One region of the Rossellomorea sp. ABR4_012 genome, then DNA from elsewhere that is predicted to be linked to it. Evidence: predicted binding sites of a transcription regulator. Region 1 holds the regulator's gene; each other region holds the start of a gene.
What was found. Region 1 encodes CtsR, which represses protease genes until heat stress. Its sites were predicted from a motif close to ATGGTCAATAAAGGTCAAACA; they were not measured.

Region 1 (5,837 bases):
CCAGGTAACACTGGATGGAGGTCCGAACCCACGCACGTTGAAAAGTGCGGGGATGAGGTGTGGGTAGCGGAGAAATTCCAATCGAACTTGGAGATAGCTGGTTCTCTCCGAAATAGCTTTAGGGCTAGCCTCATGTGTAAGAGTCTTGGAGGTAGAGCACTGTTTGGACTAGGGGCCCTCATCGGGTTACCGAATTCAGACAAACTCCGAATGCCAAAGACTTATCCATGGGAGTCAGACTGCGAGTGATAAGATCCGTAGTCGAAAGGGAAACAGCCCAGACCACCAGCTAAGGTCCCAAAGTATACGTTAAGTGGAAAAGGATGTGGAGTTGCTTAGACAACCAGGATGTTGGCTTAGAAGCAGCCACCATTTAAAGAGTGCGTAATAGCTCACTGGTCGAGTGACTCTGCGCCGAAAATGTACCGGGGCTAAACGTATCACCGAAGCTGTGGATTGACACCTCTAGGTGTCAGTGGTAGGAGAGCGTTCTAAGGACAGTGAAGTCAGACCGTAAGGACTGGTGGAGTGCTTAGAAGTGAGAATGCCGGTATGAGTAGCGAAAGATGGGTGAGAATCCCATCCACCGAATGCCTAAGGTTTCCTGAGGAAGGCTCGTCCGCTCAGGGTTAGTCGGGACCTAAGTCGAGGCCGATAGGCGTAGACGATGGACAACAGGTTGATATTCCTGTACCACCTCTTTTCCGTTTGAGCAATGGGGGGACGCAGGAGGATAGGGTAAGCGCACTGCTGGATATGTGCGTCTAAGCAGTTAGGCTGATGATGAGGCAAATCCCATCATCGTGAAGGCTGAGCTGTGATAGCGAGCGAATTATAGTAGCGAAGTTCCTGATTCCACACTGCCAAGAAAAGCCTCTAGCGAGGAAAAAGGTGCCCGTACCGCAAACCGACACAGGTAGGCGAGGAGAGAATCCTAAGGTGAGCGAGAGAACTCTCGTTAAGGAACTCGGCAAAATGACCCCGTAACTTCGGGAGAAGGGGTGCTCTTTGAGGTGCATAGCCTCGAAGAGCCGCAGTGAATAGGCCCAGGCGACTGTTTAGCAAAAACACAGGTCTCTGCGAAGCCGTAAGGCGAAGTATAGGGGCTGACGCCTGCCCGGTGCTGGAAGGTTAAGAGGAGTGCTTAGCGCAAGCGAAGGTGCGAATCGAAGCCCCAGTAAACGGCGGCCGTAACTATAACGGTCCTAAGGTAGCGAAATTCCTTGTCGGGTAAGTTCCGACCCGCACGAAAGGCGTAACGATCTGGGCACTGTCTCAACGAGAGACTCGGTGAAATTATAGTACCTGTGAAGATGCAGGTTACCCGCGACAGGACGGAAAGACCCCGTGGAGCTTTACTGTAGCCTGATATTGAATTTTGGTACAGCTTGTACAGGATAGGTAGGAGCCTTGGAAGCCGGAGCGCCAGCTTCGGTGGAGGCGTTGGTGGGATACTACCCTGGCTGTATTGAAATTCTAACCCGCGCCCCTTATCGGGGTGGGAGACAGTGTCAGGTGGGCAGTTTGACTGGGGCGGTCGCCTCCTAAAGAGTAACGGAGGCGCCCAAAGGTTCCCTCAGAATGGTTGGAAATCATTCGCAGAGTGTAAAGGCACAAGGGAGCTTGACTGCGAGACCTACAAGTCGAGCAGGGACGAAAGTCGGGCTTAGTGATCCGGTGGTTCCGCATGGAAGGGCCATCGCTCAACGGATAAAAGCTACCCCGGGGATAACAGGCTTATCTCCCCCAAGAGTCCACATCGACGGGGAGGTTTGGCACCTCGATGTCGGCTCATCGCATCCTGGGGCTGTAGTCGGTCCCAAGGGTTGGGCTGTTCGCCCATTAAAGCGGTACGCGAGCTGGGTTCAGAACGTCGTGAGACAGTTCGGTCCCTATCCGTCGTGGGCGCAGGAAATTTGAGAGGAGCTGTCCTTAGTACGAGAGGACCGGGATGGACGCACCGCTGGTGTACCAGTTGTCTTGCCAAAGGCATCGCTGGGTAGCTATGTGCGGAAGGGATAAGTGCTGAAAGCATCTAAGCATGAAGCCCCCCTCGAGATGAGATTTCCCATCACTTTATGTGAGTAAGATCCCTAGAAGATGACTAGGTAGATAGGTCAGAGGTGGAAGCATGGTGACATGTGGAGCTGACTGATACTAATCGATCGAGGACTTAACCACAAAGAGTCATTTTTAAATGAACACATTGGTCGATACTCGACTTTCTTGACATCAATCCTTTATCTAGTTTTGAAGGAACAAACCCTTCAATTGAATATTCGTCTGGTGATTATGGCGAAGAGGTCACACCCGTTCCCATGCCGAACACGGAAGTTAAGCTCTTCAGCGCCGATGGTAGTTGGGGGCTCTCCCCCTGTGAGAGTAGGACGTCGCCAGGCAAATAGAAAAAACAGCTCATTTACGGGCTGTTTTTTTGTTTTATCTATAAAAATGGCCAGCAGGACGGTAGAAATGGTCCTTATTCTGGGCTAGGACTGGATATATTATCAAAAATGGGGTACTTATTATCAAAAAAACAGATATATTATCAAAAACGAGATGTTTATTATCAAAAATCAAAATATATTATCAAAAGCCACTTATCACTTTAGATCAGCCATTTAGATCAAACCCCACACCACACTGACTTCGTCTGTCCACCCCCTGCCGCTGAACCACCGAACTGACATTAACTTTCCCAGCCCAACCAACATACAATACTCTAGGTTGAACAATCCAATTAAGAACCGATCTGAATAAACTCCCTTTTATACGTTTAAAAGTTTTCCAAAACAGGAAAACTTCTAAGGGTAAGTTCATAATTGCAAAGTTCAATGCCCAATTGTATAATTATAGTCAAATATAGTCAAAGTCAAAATGAGGAGGAGGTTTGATGAGGAACATTTCCGACATCATTGAGAGTTATTTGAAGAATGTTTTGGAGCTTAGTGAAAGTGAAATAGTAGAGATAAAAAGAAGCGAAATTGCGGATAAGTTTCAATGTGTTCCTTCTCAAATTAATTATGTGATCAATACCCGTTTTACGATTGAAAGAGGGTATGTGGTTGAAAGTAAACGGGGCGGCGGGGGCTATATCCGGATTATGAAGGTGAAAGCCCATGACCAGGTCCATCTTATAGATCAGCTGGTATCGCTGGTGACAAGAGCGATCAGTCAAAGTACAGCTGCAGATATTATATTCAGGTTAGTGGAAGAAGATATAATCTCGGAACGGGAAGCCAAGATTATGCTGAGTGTCATGGATCGTTCGGTAATCATGGTGGATCTGCCCGAACGGGATGTGCTTCGGGGAAGAATGTTAAAGGCTATGCTGGATAGCTTGAAGTATGAGTAAGGGTTGAGAGGTGAGTCGGATGATTTGTCAAGAGTGTAATGAGAGGCCTGCTACCCTACATTTCACGAAGGTAGTAAATGGGGAGAAGACAGAAGTGCATTTGTGTGAACACTGCGCCCAGGATAAGGGAGATAAGTTTATGTTTGATTCTTCACCTGGTTTTTCTGTGAATAACTTATTGGCAGGTCTTCTTAATATATCTCCTGCATTCAAGCAGGCGAAAACTTCGGAAATTCCTCATCAAGAGGTTTTGCAGTGTGAAAAGTGCAAAATGACTTTTCAGCAGTTCATCAATGTGGGAAGGTTTGGATGTTCTCACTGTTATGAGACCTTCAAATCACAACTGGATCCCATTTTAAAACGAGTGCACAGCGGCAACGTCGAGCATCATGGAAAAGTTCCTGAGCGCATGGGAGGAGCCATCCACTTAAAGAAAAAAATCCTTCAATTGAGGGCCGATTTGCAAGCATCGATCGAAAATGAAGAGTTTGAGGAAGCAGCCAAGATCAGAGACGAAATCCGCTCCCTGGAGAAAGAGGTTAAGAAAGAGGGGGGAGATGCTGGATGAGCCTTGAGAAATTTTTGAGTAATGCCGTCAGCTCCTGGATGAATGAAGAAGGTCCGAATTCGGATATTGTCCTTAGCTCCCGGGTGCGGCTTGCCCGTAATTTTACCGATTTCCGGTACTCCACTCTTTATTCAGCGGAGGAAGCAAAGGAAATCGTAAGCAAGGTAAGGGATAAGATCCCTCTATATCCAAAAGATTTAGGGGAATTGGAATTTCTGGCTACGAATGAGATTCAACCTCTTCAAAAAAGGGTATTGATGGAGAAACACCTGATCAGTCCTAATTTAGCTGAGAATGAAAAAGACGGTGCAGTACTTTTATCAAATGAAGAAGATGTCAGCATCATGATAAACGAAGAAGATCATATTCGAATACAGTGTTTATACCCGGGTCTGCAGCTAAAAGAAGCATTGAATCGGGCCAATGAAATCGATGATTGGTTTGAAAGTGAATTCAATTATGCGTTTGATGAGAAGCATGGATACTTAACGACATGTCCGACAAATGTTGGAACAGGGCTAAGGGCTTCGGTCATGATGCACCTTCCCGGCCTAGTGCTGACCCAGCAGCTGAACCGTATCATACCCGCCATCAACCAGCTGGGACTAGTGGTTAGAGGTATTTATGGAGAAGGCAGTGAAGCGTTGGGTAATATATTTCAAATATCGAATCAGATCACATTAGGTAAATCCGAAGAGGATATTGTGGAAGATTTATTAAGCGTCGTAAAGCAGATCATCGACAAAGAAGAGTCTGCCAGGGAAGCATTAGTCAAGACATCGAACATACAATTAGAAGACAGAGTGTTCCGCTCGCTCGGGGTACTTGAACACAGCCGCATCATCGAATCCAAGGAAGCAGCGAAATGTTTATCGGATGTAAGACTTGGAATCGATTTAGGATACATCAAAAACATATCCAAGAATATATTGAATGAACTAATGATTTTGACTCAGCCGGGGTTCCTGCAGCAATATTCGGGAGGACCTCTTAGACCAAATGAAAGAGATATAAGAAGGTCTTCTTTGATACGAGAGCGAATTAAATTAGATAAAGACGCATGTGAGGAGGAAGAATAATATGATGTTTGGTCGATTTACAGAAAGAGCACAAAAGGTATTGGCATTGGCCCAAGAAGAAGCAATCCGCTTGGCACACAGTAATATTGGCACTGAACATATTTTATTGGGACTTGTCCGTGAAGGTGAAGGGATTGCGGCGAAGGCATTGACTGCACTGGGGCTCAGCCCGGAGAAGATACAGAAGGAAGTAGAAGGCCTGATCGGTAAAGGTTCCGAGAAATCCCAAACCATTCATTATACACCTAGAGCGAAGAAGGTCATCGAGCTATCGATGGATGAGGCTCGTAAGCTGGGCCACTCATATGTGGGTACTGAACATATTTTACTAGGCTTGATCCGTGAAGGAGAAGGCGTCGCTGCTAGAGTACTTGGTAACCTTGGGGTAAGCTTGAATAAAGCGAGACAGCAGGTCCTGCAGCTGCTTGGCAGCAATGATTCCAACAATCATCAAGGCGGAGGCAATGCAAACGCGAATACTCCAACACTTGACAGCCTGGCACGTGATTTGACCGCGATTGCACGTGAAGGAAGTTTGGATCCTGTTATCGGAAGAAGTAAAGAAATTCAACGTGTCATAGAAGTTCTAAGCCGCCGTACAAAAAATAACCCGGTGCTGATCGGAGAGCCTGGTGTAGGTAAAACCGCTATTGCAGAAGGACTTGCGCAGCAAATTATTGCCAATGAAGTACCGGAAATTCTCCGTGACAAGCGCGTCATGACACTTGATATGGGTACAGTTGTGGCAGGAACGAAATACCGCGGTGAGTTTGAAGACCGTCTGAAGAAAGTAATGGATGAAATCCGTCAGGCAGGAAACATCATTCTGTTTATC
Region 2 (5,837 bases), on a different contig from region 1:
GACGAATCAGGGATTGAAGGTGTCTGAAGATGAGTTTTCCCTAAAAGCCGGTGAACGCGGCCCTACTTTGATAGAAGATTTCCACTTCCGTGAAAAGATGACTCATTTCGACCATGAGCGTATTCCGGAGCGTATTGTCCATGCACGGGGATTCGCTGCCCACGGGGAGTTCGAAGTCTATGAGTCTATGAAAGAATATACGAAAGCAGGATTTTTACAGGATCCTTCCAAGAAAACACCTGTATTCGTCCGCTTTTCTACAGTGGCAGGGAACAGGGGATCCGCCGAGACGGTCCGTGACGCACGCGGGTTCGCAACTAAATTTTACACAGAAGAAGGGAATTACGATTTGGTAGGGAATAACATTCCGGTATTCTTCATCCAGGATGCCATCAAATTCCCTGACCTTGTTCATGCGATCAAGCCGGAACCCCATAATGAGATGCCTCAGGCAGCGACCGCCCATGATACATTCTGGGATTTCGTAGCCAATAACCAGGAGTCCGCCCATATGGTCATGTGGGCCATGTCAGACCGCGCGATACCACGCAGCTTGCGCATGATGGAAGGATTCGGGGTTCATACATTCAGATTCGTAAATGAGGAAGGACAAGCCCATTTCGTCAAGTTCCACTGGAAGCCGGTTCTCGGAACGCACTCTCTCGTCTGGGATGAAGCGCAAAAAATAAACGGTAAGGACCCTGATTTCCACCGCCGTGATTTATATGAGTCAATCGAGAATGGGGATTACCCGGAATATGAACTGGGTGTTCAACTGATCAAAGAAGAAGACGAATTCAAATTCGACTTTGATGTGCTGGATCCAACAAAACTTTGGCCGGAGGAAGAAGTCCCGGTGAAACTCATCGGTAAAATGACGCTGAACCGAAATGTGGATAATGTATTTGCAGAAACCGAACAGGCAGCTTTCCATCCTGGCTCTGTCGTGCCGGGCATTGATTTTTCAAATGATCCATTATTACAGGGACGCTTATTCTCTTATACAGATACACAGCTGATTCGACTTGGCGGTCCGAACTTCCACGAGCTGCCGATCAACCGTCCTGTTTGTCCATTCCATAACAACCAGCGTGACGGATACGGACGCCATACCATCAATAAAGGACAGGTGAGCTACCATAAAAATTCACTTGCCAATAACACACCAGCACCTGCAAGCGAAGAGGAAGGCGGGTATACTCATTATCAGGAGAAGATGGAAGGACGCAAAGTCCGTGCCAGAAGTGAAAGCTTTAAGGATCACTTCTCTCAAGCCACCCTTTTCTGGAATAGCATGAGTGAGCCTGAGAAAGAACACATGATCAATGCTTTCAGCTTTGAACTTGGGAAAGTCATGAACCATTCAATCCGCCAGCAGGTGGTTGATATGTTCGCACATGTCAGTCTTGATTTGGCAAAAGGATTTGCTGAAGCAATCGGTGCCGAGATTCCGGAAGGACCGGGATCCAAGGTAACCAAGTCTTCTCCTGCTCTAAGTCAGGAAAACACAATTAAAAAACCCCATACCCGTAAAGTGGGGGTTATAGTAAGCAATCAGTTTGACGGTGCGGATGTATCCAATGTCATCGACAATTTAAAGGAAGAAGGCCTTCAGCCTGAAATCATAAGCAATAAGCTCGGCGTGTTAAAAGGAGTAGATGGAAAGGAACTTGAAGTCGACCATACCTTCCTTACATGCGATTCCGTCCTGTTTGACAGCTTATACGTGGCAGGCGGCAAGGTCGTTGATAAGAAATTCAAGGAAGATACAGCCTATTTTGTAAAAGAAGCCTTTGCCCACTTTAAGCCGATCGGGGCTACCCATGAGGGGGCACAACTACTAGAAGAAATCGGAGTCAAAAATGCTTCGGGGGTTGTGACCGGCGAAGATATGAACACATTCACCTCTGAATTCATCAATGCCGTTTCCGCACACCGCCACTGGGATCGCGAACTGGTATAGGAGTAAATAAAAATATTTAAGGAAACTGTCGAGTGAGACAGTTTCCTTTTTGCCTTATGCAGACATTCAAATACCATTATTTTTAACATAAAATTCCACAAACAAAATTCTTGAAAGTCAAAAAAGGTCAAACTATAATATGGTTAGAAGGTCAAAGAAAGTCAAAGTCAAATTGCGATTAATCTTGGCCGTAAAACTTATAACTAAACTTTATCAATATATTTACTACTCATGAGGAGGTAATACTGTATGAAATGTCAAGTATGTCAGCAAAACCAGGCAACGGTTGAAGTCTTTAAAAGAGTCAACAATCATAAGACAAGAATGCATATGTGCTCTGCTTGTTTTCAACAACAACAGTCGAAAATGCCTTCTGGTTTAAATGGGGGATTTCCTCTTGATGAAATATTCAAAGGCATGAATATGGAAGGTCATCAGCCTCATACATTTGGCGGGCAATCTCTTGGCCCTGAGGCTCAAACAGGCGGGAACGGCGGAAACGGGATCCTTGATCAATTCGGACGCAATGTGACCAATGCTGCCAAAGCAGGACTTATCGATCCAGTCATCGGTAGAGATAAAGAGGTCGAGCGTGTCATTGAAATCCTGAACCGCCGCAATAAAAATAATCCCGTTCTCATCGGTGAGCCGGGTGTAGGGAAAACAGCGATTGCGGAAGGGCTTGCACTAAAAATTGCGGCCGAAGAGGTTCCTTCAAAACTTTTAAATAAAGAAGTATATGTGATGGACGTAGCTTCATTGACAGCCGGTACAGGAGTTCGCGGATCCTTTGAAGAGCGATTGAAGGCAATCATCAGCGAGCTTCAAAGCCGCAAGAATGTCATGTTATTCATTGATGAGATTCATCAGCTGGTTGGTGCCGGATCAGCAGAAGGTTCAATGGATGCAGGCAATATCCTAAAACCGGCTTTAGCCCGTGGTGAATTGCAGGTGATCGGTGCGACTACACTGAAAGAGTACCGCCAAATCGAAAAAGATGCGGCTCTTGAACGCCGGTTCCAGCCAGTGATGGTGAATGAACCAAATCCTGAACAGGCAATTGAGATCCTAAAAGGATTGCGTGATAAGTATGAAAATTTTCATGGTGTAACGTATACAGATGAAACCATTGAGTCATGCGTTAAGCTATCCCACCGTTACATCCAGGATCGTTTCTTACCCGATAAAGCAATCGATTTAATGGATGAAGCCGGTTCTAAAATGAACCTTCAGTCAGAAGGAAAAGACACATCAGCCCTTTATAAGAAGCTGAATGAGGTAAAAGCAAAGAAAGATTATGCAACGAAGGAAGAGCGCTACGAGGAAGCGGCTAAGCTTCGTGACAAGGAAAAAGAAATCGAGAAGCTGCTTCAAAATGGTGATGCGAAGGGGAAATCAGTGGTAGAGCCGGAGCTTATCCAGTCAATCATCGAAGCGAAGACGGGCATACCGGTCGGGAAGCTTCAAAGCGATGACAAGAAACGTATGAAAGAACTTGAGACAAATCTTTCTAATAAAGTGATCGGTCAGGCAGAAGCTGTAAAAAAAGTAGCAAAAGCGATTCGCCGAAGCCGTGCAGGATTAAAGGCGAAGCACCGTCCAATCGGTACTTTCTTATTTGTCGGCCCGACTGGTGTTGGTAAAACAGAGTTGACGAAAACGCTGGCTGAAGAATTATTCGGTTCGAAAGATAGTATGCTCCGATTAGACATGAGTGAATACATGGAGAAGCATTCCGTCTCCAAACTGATTGGTTCACCTCCAGGGTATGTCGGACACGAAGAGTCGGGACAGCTCACGGAGAAGGTAAGGAGAAATCCTTATTCCATCATTCTGCTGGATGAAATCGAGAAAGCACATCCTGATGTGCAGCATATGTTCTTGCAAATACTGGAAGATGGACGATTAACAGACAGTCAGGGCAGAACTGTAAGCTTTAAAGATACTGTGATTATCATGACAAGTAATGCAGGTGTGACAGATAAGAAGGAAGCGATCGTAGGCTTTGATACGGGTGGTACTGATGCAGTGAAGGAAACAACTATCCTGAAGTCGTTGGGAGCTTACTTCAAGCCGGAATTCCTAAACCGATTTGACAGTATCATTGAATTCCAGTCGCTTGAGAAAGAAGAACTTCTACAAATTCTTGATCTAATGCTCGCTGATCTGCAAGCCGGGCTTGACGATCAAAAGATTACAGTTACCGTTGATATAGAAGCAAAAGATAAGCTGGTTGAAATAGGCTATCATCCTGAATTTGGAGCTCGTCCATTGCGCCGGGTGATCCAGGAGCAGGTAGAAGACAAGATTGCGGATTTACTTCTTGAAGAAGAAGATATCAACCAAGTATTAGTAACGCTGGAAAACAATGAAATTGTCGTTAAATAAGGATTTTTCAAGGAGCATCTTCTTGATGGTACTCCTAGTTTCTGTGAAAAAAAAGGGCATGAGCCACTAGTGGCTCATGCTCTTTTTGACTATAGGTATTCGTCAGAAGAAAGTACCCTATCAATCGCCTGGGCAACGCCATGGTCAGTGTGCAGACCTGTCACCCAATCGGCGGCTATCTTCACTTTTTCCTGGGCATTCCCCATCGCCACACCAAAGCCTGCTTCCCTGATCATGGCGATATCGTTCATGCTGTCGCCGACAGCCATTACTTCTTCCATGGAGAGGTCGAGCCATTCGCATACCTTTACAAGGGCCGCCGCTTTGTTCACGCCTGCCGGATTGATTTCGATATTCGTAGGACTGGAATTGGTGATTTCAAGTGCCTTATTTTTCATCAATTCATCCATCACCACTTTACGGACTTCATCTTCTTTGATATCAAACCCAAACTTTAACCAGTCATATGCATCTATATCCTGATCAAATGGGTTGTGGGTATTGAATAATCCCTGGGTAGTCGAAGACCAGTAGTAGATATCGTGTTCTTCCTTCAGTGTCCAAAGCAGTTTTACAAGCTCCCTATCAAGTGGCGTACTGTCCACCAGATTGTATTCATGATCATAAATTTCCCCGCCGTTTACAGTGATCAAATAGGAAGAGCGGCCAAGTTGATCGGAAATATCCCTGCATCTGCGAAGAGAGCGCCCTGTACTCAACACAACATGAATTCCCTTTTCCTTTGCCCGTTGAATGGCTTTTTCATTTTCCGGAGAAACCTCGCCTTCATGATTGACAAGCGTTCCATCCATATCAAGAGCAATCAGTTTTATCGTCATTTCACCATCACGTCCTCTCTTTAGCTAATCATTAGTGTAATATAAATAAATGGATTATTGTAGGAAAGAGGCTTGTACCATCATCGTTTCATCCCCTATTACTATTTCATATAATCAGTGAGGCTAAACATATCTGATGATAAAGGAGTAAAGTCGAGTGAAAAGTTTTACAGAAAGAGCCGTGAACATCATAAAAAATATCCCGCATGGTAAAGTCATGTCGTACGGTCAAATTGCAAAATACGCAGGAAGTCCAAGAGGAGCAAGGCAGGTCGTGAGGATTCTTCATTCGATGAGCGAAAAGTATCGGCTTCCCTGGCACCGGGTGATCAACAGTAAAGGAGAAATCGGCTTTCAAGACGAAGAACAATTCAACCGCCAAAAAACATCCCTTGAATCAGAAGGAGTATTTTTGAACAATAAAGGTAAGGTTGACTTGCATTACTATCAATTTCATCCTGATGTTCCGCCAGAAGAACATGAGTGAATGAATTAAACCTGGTTACGTTAAAGTTTGACGTTGTGTTACTGAACATAAAATTAATAAAAACGTGAAATCTCCTACGGAATTACGGTATAATTTACCTATTATATTAAATGTGAGGAAAGATACAGTTATGATAAGTGATTTAGTAATAAACATTTCG
Region 3 (5,837 bases), on a different contig from region 1:
TATCTTTTGTTTCATCATCAATTTCTTCTTCCCCTTTATTTCTTTCCAATAAATAGGATGAGCCAATGTTGGATGTCATGATGATGACCGTGTTTTTGCAATCAACCGTTCTGCCTTGTGAATCAGTAATTCGTCCGTCGTCAAGCATCTGCAGTAAAATATTGAAGACTTCAGGATGTGCCTTTTCGATTTCATCGAGCAGGATCACGGAATAAGGCTTCCTTCTGATGGCTTCTGTGAGCTGGCCGCCCTCTTCATAGCCGACATAACCAGGAGGTGCCCCAACCAGTCTCGATACCGCATGCTTCTCCATATATTCAGACATATCAATTCTTATCATCTGTTCTTCGCTATCAAATAAAGTGTGTGCCAGTGTCTTGGCGAGCTCTGTCTTACCCACTCCGGTAGGACCAAGGAATATGAAAGAACCAATCGGACGATTGGGATCTTTGATTCCCGCTCTTGCACGGATCACTGCATCGCTGACAAGTTCTACTGCTTCATCTTGCCCGATGACACGTTCATGCAATATCTGATCAAGCTTCAAGAGCTTCTCTCTTTCACCCTCGACCAGCTTTGTTACAGGGATTCCGGTCCATCTGGCTACGATGTTTGCAACTTCTTCTTCCGTCACTTCTTCTCTTACAAGCCTTCCCTCTTGTTCCCTCATCATTTCTTGTTCAACTGCCTGAAGTTCCTTTTCCATTGCTGGAATCCTGCCGTGTCTAAGTTCTGCAGCCTTATTTAAGTCATAATCGCTTTCCGCTTCTTCAAGCTGGCGCCTCAGCTTCTCCAGCTCTTCCCTTTTTTCCTGGACAACCCCTATGCTTTCTTTCTCCTTTAACCATTTAAGCTTCATCGTGTCGGCTTTTTCTTTCAGATTACTTAAATCTTCCTTGATCCGGCTTAAACGTTCCTTACTTTGTTCATCTTTTTCTTTCATGAGTGCCGCTTCTTCAATTTCAAGCTGCATCACTTTACGGGTCACTTCATCCAACTCGGAAGGCATTGAATCAATTTCCGTACGGATCATTGCACATGCCTCATCAATCAGATCAATCGCCTTATCCGGCAGGAAACGATCTGAAATGTATCGGTCAGACAATCTTGCAGCTGCTACAATTGCGCGGTCATGGATATTGACACCATGGTGAATTTCAAACCGTTCCTTCAATCCTCTCAAAATTGATACTGTATCTTCCACGTTCGGCTCCTGTACCATCACCTGTTGAAAACGCCGCTCCAATGCCGGGTCCTTTTCGATATATTTGCGGTATTCATTCAGCGTAGTGGCCCCGATACAGTGAAGTTCACCCCTGGCAAGCATCGGTTTCAGAATGTTGCCGGCATCCATTGCACCTTCTGTCTTGCCTGCTCCGACAATCGTGTGCAATTCATCAATGAACAGCAGGATCTTGCCTTCGCTTTTTTTCACTTCCGTTAGCACGGCTTTCAATCTTTCTTCGAATTCTCCGCGAAATTTTGCACCTGCCACAAGAGAACTCATATCGAGTTCAAATATGGTTTTATCTTTCAGCCCTTCCGGAACATCCTTCCTGACAATCCGCTGGGCAAGTCCCTCGACGATTGCTGTCTTCCCAACTCCCGGTTCACCGATCAGAACAGGGTTATTCTTCGTTTTTCTAGATAGGATCCGGATGACATGGCGGATCTCACCGTCCCTGCCGATGACGGGATCTATTTTGCCTGATTTGACTTCTGCTACGAGATCCCTTCCATACTTTTTAAGTGCTTCATATGTAACTTCAGGATTTTGCGTATTCACCTTTTTTCCCCCTCTTATGGAAGTAATTATCGTTTTCAGCTGTTCTTGAGTGATTCCCTTTTCCTTCATATATCTAATGACGGGATGATCAGTTTGCTCAAATAAGGAAAGGGCTAAATGTTCAATCGATAGAAAATCATCCCCCCATTTTCTTTGGAGTTTTTCTCCTTCTATGAACAGTCGGTTTACATCATTGGATACATATTGCCCATATTGAACTCCAGAACCTTCCACCGCTGGAATTCCCTTCAGCTTTTCCTGAAGAAAATCGTATAGTTCGCCCGTATTTATACCTGCTTTTTTATAAATGGATGTAAGAAGTCCATCCGGGTTTTGAATGAAAATGCTCCACAGGTGAAGTATTTGAATATCGGTATGCTTATGATCTTTCGCAAGTTGGCCTGATGCGGCAAGTCCTTCTTGAATGCTGTGTGTCATGGATTCAATATTCATGTGCTTCAACACCTCTTCTTGACCTTTATTGACCTTTATTTTTATTATATCTCCTTCTCACGAAAAATAAAAAGAAAAAGAACAAGAATGACCGTATGACCAAGGAACTTTTTAACCAATTCCCGGTATTCTCTACGGTAATCCTTGTTCTTGAAAACTCTCTTAATTAAGGTTTTCTCATGTATGTCCAGTGGCGGTTGTGATTTGAATTCTCAGGAAACCGGTCTCCCGCTTTCATTTTCAGCTTTTGAGGATTGTTTACGTTGCTTCCGGTTTCACCAATTTCGATATAAATTCCATTATTCGGCGCTTTTTCTCCGCCCCTGAAATGTCTTGGTTGTCCCATTATGATACCTCCTCTGTTTGAAGCATGGCTTCCTTTTTATTTTCTTCTTCGTGATGATGTTCATGCATGCCAGATGAAGGTATCTTCTTGAATCATTAGATTACGGTTTGATTAACATTCAGAAAAAGTCTTTACAGTCTGTCACTATTTGGTGTTAAATAAAAAAATGTGGAGAAATTACGCTTGGAGGATATGTAATGGATTTTTATCTGATAGTGAAATACTTATTTTTAGGAATATTCCAGGGCTTTACTGAACCTATTCCTATTTCATCGAGCGGTCATCTCGTTCTCGCACAGTACTTTCTGGGAATTGAAGAACCGGGATTGACCTTCGAAATTTTAGTGAATACAGCTTCCTTATTTGCAGTTTTATTAGTGTATCGTGAAGACATTTGGCGTCTGATTGTCAATGGCTTAGGTTATTTTAAAGATAAATCACCAGAGAACAAACGCGATTTCCATTTTATTGTGTACCTAATCATAGGTACGATACCCGCTGGTGTCATTGGAGTGTTGTTTGGCGATGTAATTGAGGCGCACCTTTCTTCAGTTGTGACAATCGGGATCACTCTTATCATTACCGGAACAGCTTTATGGCTTATCCGTAACCTGCGCGGGAGAAAAAATGATGGGGATTTGAACGTGAAAGATGCCCTTATCATCGGTCTCGCTCAAGCAGTCGCACTGATTCCGGGTATCAGCCGCTCAGGTGCCACAATTGTTGCAGCCATGGCCCGCGGCATGAAAGCAGAAACAGCACTGCGCTATTCATTTCTTTTATATATCCCGGTCAGTTTCGGGGTCATGCTTCTCGGGATCAAAGACCTGATTGAAACGCCGCCCGCAGCATCCATGACAATGCCTTATCTACTGGCATTCTTCGGTTCATTGATTGCATCTTACTTCTCTTTAAAATGGTTCATGAACATCATGGCTAAAGGGAATCTCAAATATTTTGCTTTTTATTGCTTGATTGTCGGAATACTGGTTGTAATATTTATTTAATCATTTAAAAAAGCCCCTTTTCATTTGAAAAGGGGCTTTTTTATGATCATGTGATGCCTAATGCAATCTTTGCGTAGCGTGACATCTTATCCTTGCTCCATGGCGGATTCCATACGATATCCACTTCTGTTTCTTTTACTTCAGGAATGTCACTTAATGCTGCCTTTACTTGATCGACGATTGTCCCAGCCAGCGGGCAGCCCATGGATGTAAGCGTCATGGTGACTGTCGCTTTTCCTTCTTCATCCAGATCTACATCATACACCAATCCTAAATTGACGATATCTATTCCTAATTCAGGGTCCACAACCTGTTCAAGTGCTCCCATCAAATTATCTTTAAGGTCCTGATCCATCGTTACACTCTCCTTTACTGTACTTCATCTTATCATTATCTTATCAAAGAAAGCCAATGAAGACAAAAGGTTAAGCCGAAAGATGCTTTTCGAACCATTCCACAAGCTTCATGACGCCTTCTCTAGAAACCTTATGGTCAGCTTTATCATCAGCGACAAATAAGATGTTGTCTTCATTCCCTTCATATGCAGGTAAAATACTCTTATAAAATTCTTCTGTCAGATGAAATGGAACGACCTTATCTTTTTTTCCATGCCAGAACATAAGCGGGCGTCCCTTCAGTTTTTCCGGCTGCAGACTTAAGTCATAGTGGGACAATTCATTCAGGATTGCCTGCACCTCCTCCTCACTGAACGGCAGCTGGTAACCTGCAGATTTCAAATGTGCAAGCTGTGCTTTTGCAAACTTCACATAAGATGGATTCCCCATAAGTGAGACGGCAGAAGAAATCCAGTCATACTGTGTCAATGCTCCAAGGGTGACAATCCCTCCCATCGAGGTGCCTGCTACTCCTATTCCATTCTCCAACAGTAAACCTTTTTTCTCAAAATGCCCTTTCAAAAGTGAAAGTTCATGAATGCTGTTCAATACGATCTTCCAGAAAACGCTGCCCAGCTCCTCTTCCGTTTTCCCAGTCGCTCTTTCACCATGCTCTAGACAATCCGGAAGTACGACACGGAAGCCTTTTTCAGCCAAGTAGTAGGCATAATGGAGATTATGCTCTTTCGCACTAGTGAATCCATGTATAAAAAAGCACAGCGGCAACGGATTGTTTTTTTCTTCTTCTTTTACAAGTTGAAGATAAGGAATGTCCTCTATGTTTGATTTCTCAACTACGATCATGGTTACTTGCTCCCTCCTGTACGCTGATAACAGTAATATGATATCCTAGATTTTACAGTATGTATAATATTTAAAACCCGCTTTTGTAAAAAAATCATTAATTTCGATTTCATGATATGGACAGCCTTCACTGTCTGCTTATACACTATGCTTACAGCGATGGTTTGCTGTATCATACATATTAACACACTCTAACCGTTTCACTACACTATAAAGAATTGGAGAAATACAATATGAATTCACAAGAAAAACACTTAATAGTATTGGATTTGGACGGAACACTATTGACAGACGAAAAAAAGATTTCATCAAAAACTCTTCATACATTGGCACAAGCAAGAAGGCAAGGCCACGAAGTGATGATTGCTACCGGCCGTCCTTACCGTGCCAGCGAAATTTATTATAAGCAGTTAAATTTAGGGACGCCGATTGTCAACTTTAATGGTGCGTTTGTGCATCATCCCACAGACGAGACCTGGGGGACATTTCATACCCCTATGGATTTGCATGTGTCTAAGCAGATCATTGAAGCATGCCATGACTTTCCGTTTCGTAACATCATCGCTGAAGTAAAGGATGATGTATACCTTCATTATCATGATGAAAAACTGATCGATGTCTTCATGATGGGTAATCCATCCATTTCAACCGGGGATATCCGTGAATTCCTCTCAGAGAACCCTACCTCCATGCTGATTCATGCGGAAGAGGAAGATGTGAAAGACATCCGTGCACACCTTGATGAAGTTCATGCAGAAGTGATCGATCACCGCAGATGGGCTGCACCTTGGCACGTCATTGAAATTGTCAAAACAGGATTAAATAAAGCTGTCGGCATTGAAAAAGTCGCTACTTCCCTGGACATCCCCCAGGAGCGCATCATTGCGTTCGGAGACGAAGACAACGACTTTGAAATGCTGCAATATGCAGGCACAGGAGTTGCAATGGGGAATGCCATCGATAAAGTAAAGGAAATCGCGAACGAGATTACCTTGACAAATGAAGAAGATGGTATAGGAAGATATCTGCAAAACCGCTTTAATCTT

Region 2: ACXAFV_RS21845 (ATP-dependent Clp protease ATP-binding subunit) is a predicted target of CtsR. The motif match lies at 2,077-2,097, and genes of this name have one in related genera.
Region 3: clpB (ATP-dependent chaperone ClpB) is a predicted target of CtsR. The motif match lies at 2,255-2,275, and genes of this name have one in related genera.

What each region holds. Positions count from the first base shown of each region.
Region 1 is NZ_JBSWVK010000001.1:217,852-223,688, reverse strand. It holds rRNA gene ACXAFV_RS01190 (23S ribosomal RNA) at 1-2,181, shown strand, start outside; rRNA gene rrf (5S ribosomal RNA) at 2,283-2,399, shown strand; gene ACXAFV_RS01180 (CtsR family transcriptional regulator) at 2,894-3,355, shown strand; gene ACXAFV_RS01175 (UvrB/UvrC motif-containing protein) at 3,375-3,923, shown strand; gene ACXAFV_RS01170 (protein arginine kinase) at 3,920-5,002, shown strand; gene clpC (ATP-dependent protease ATP-binding subunit ClpC) at 5,004-5,837, shown strand, end outside.
Region 2 is NZ_JBSWVK010000008.1:62,498-68,334, forward strand. It holds gene ACXAFV_RS21840 (catalase) at 1-1,963, shown strand, start outside; gene ACXAFV_RS21845 (ATP-dependent Clp protease ATP-binding subunit) at 2,213-4,351, shown strand; gene ACXAFV_RS21850 (Cof-type HAD-IIB family hydrolase) at 4,441-5,190, opposite strand; gene ACXAFV_RS21855 (MGMT family protein) at 5,348-5,677, shown strand; gene ACXAFV_RS21860 (diguanylate cyclase) at 5,808-5,837, shown strand, end outside.
Region 3 is NZ_JBSWVK010000005.1:275,903-281,739, forward strand. It holds gene clpB (ATP-dependent chaperone ClpB) at 1-2,239, opposite strand, end outside; gene ACXAFV_RS19540 (YjzC family protein) at 2,406-2,585, opposite strand; gene ACXAFV_RS19545 (undecaprenyl-diphosphate phosphatase) at 2,783-3,592, shown strand; gene ACXAFV_RS19550 (metal-sulfur cluster assembly factor) at 3,639-3,947, opposite strand; gene ACXAFV_RS19555 (prolyl oligopeptidase family serine peptidase) at 4,018-4,791, opposite strand; gene ACXAFV_RS19560 (Cof-type HAD-IIB family hydrolase) at 5,025-5,837, shown strand, end outside.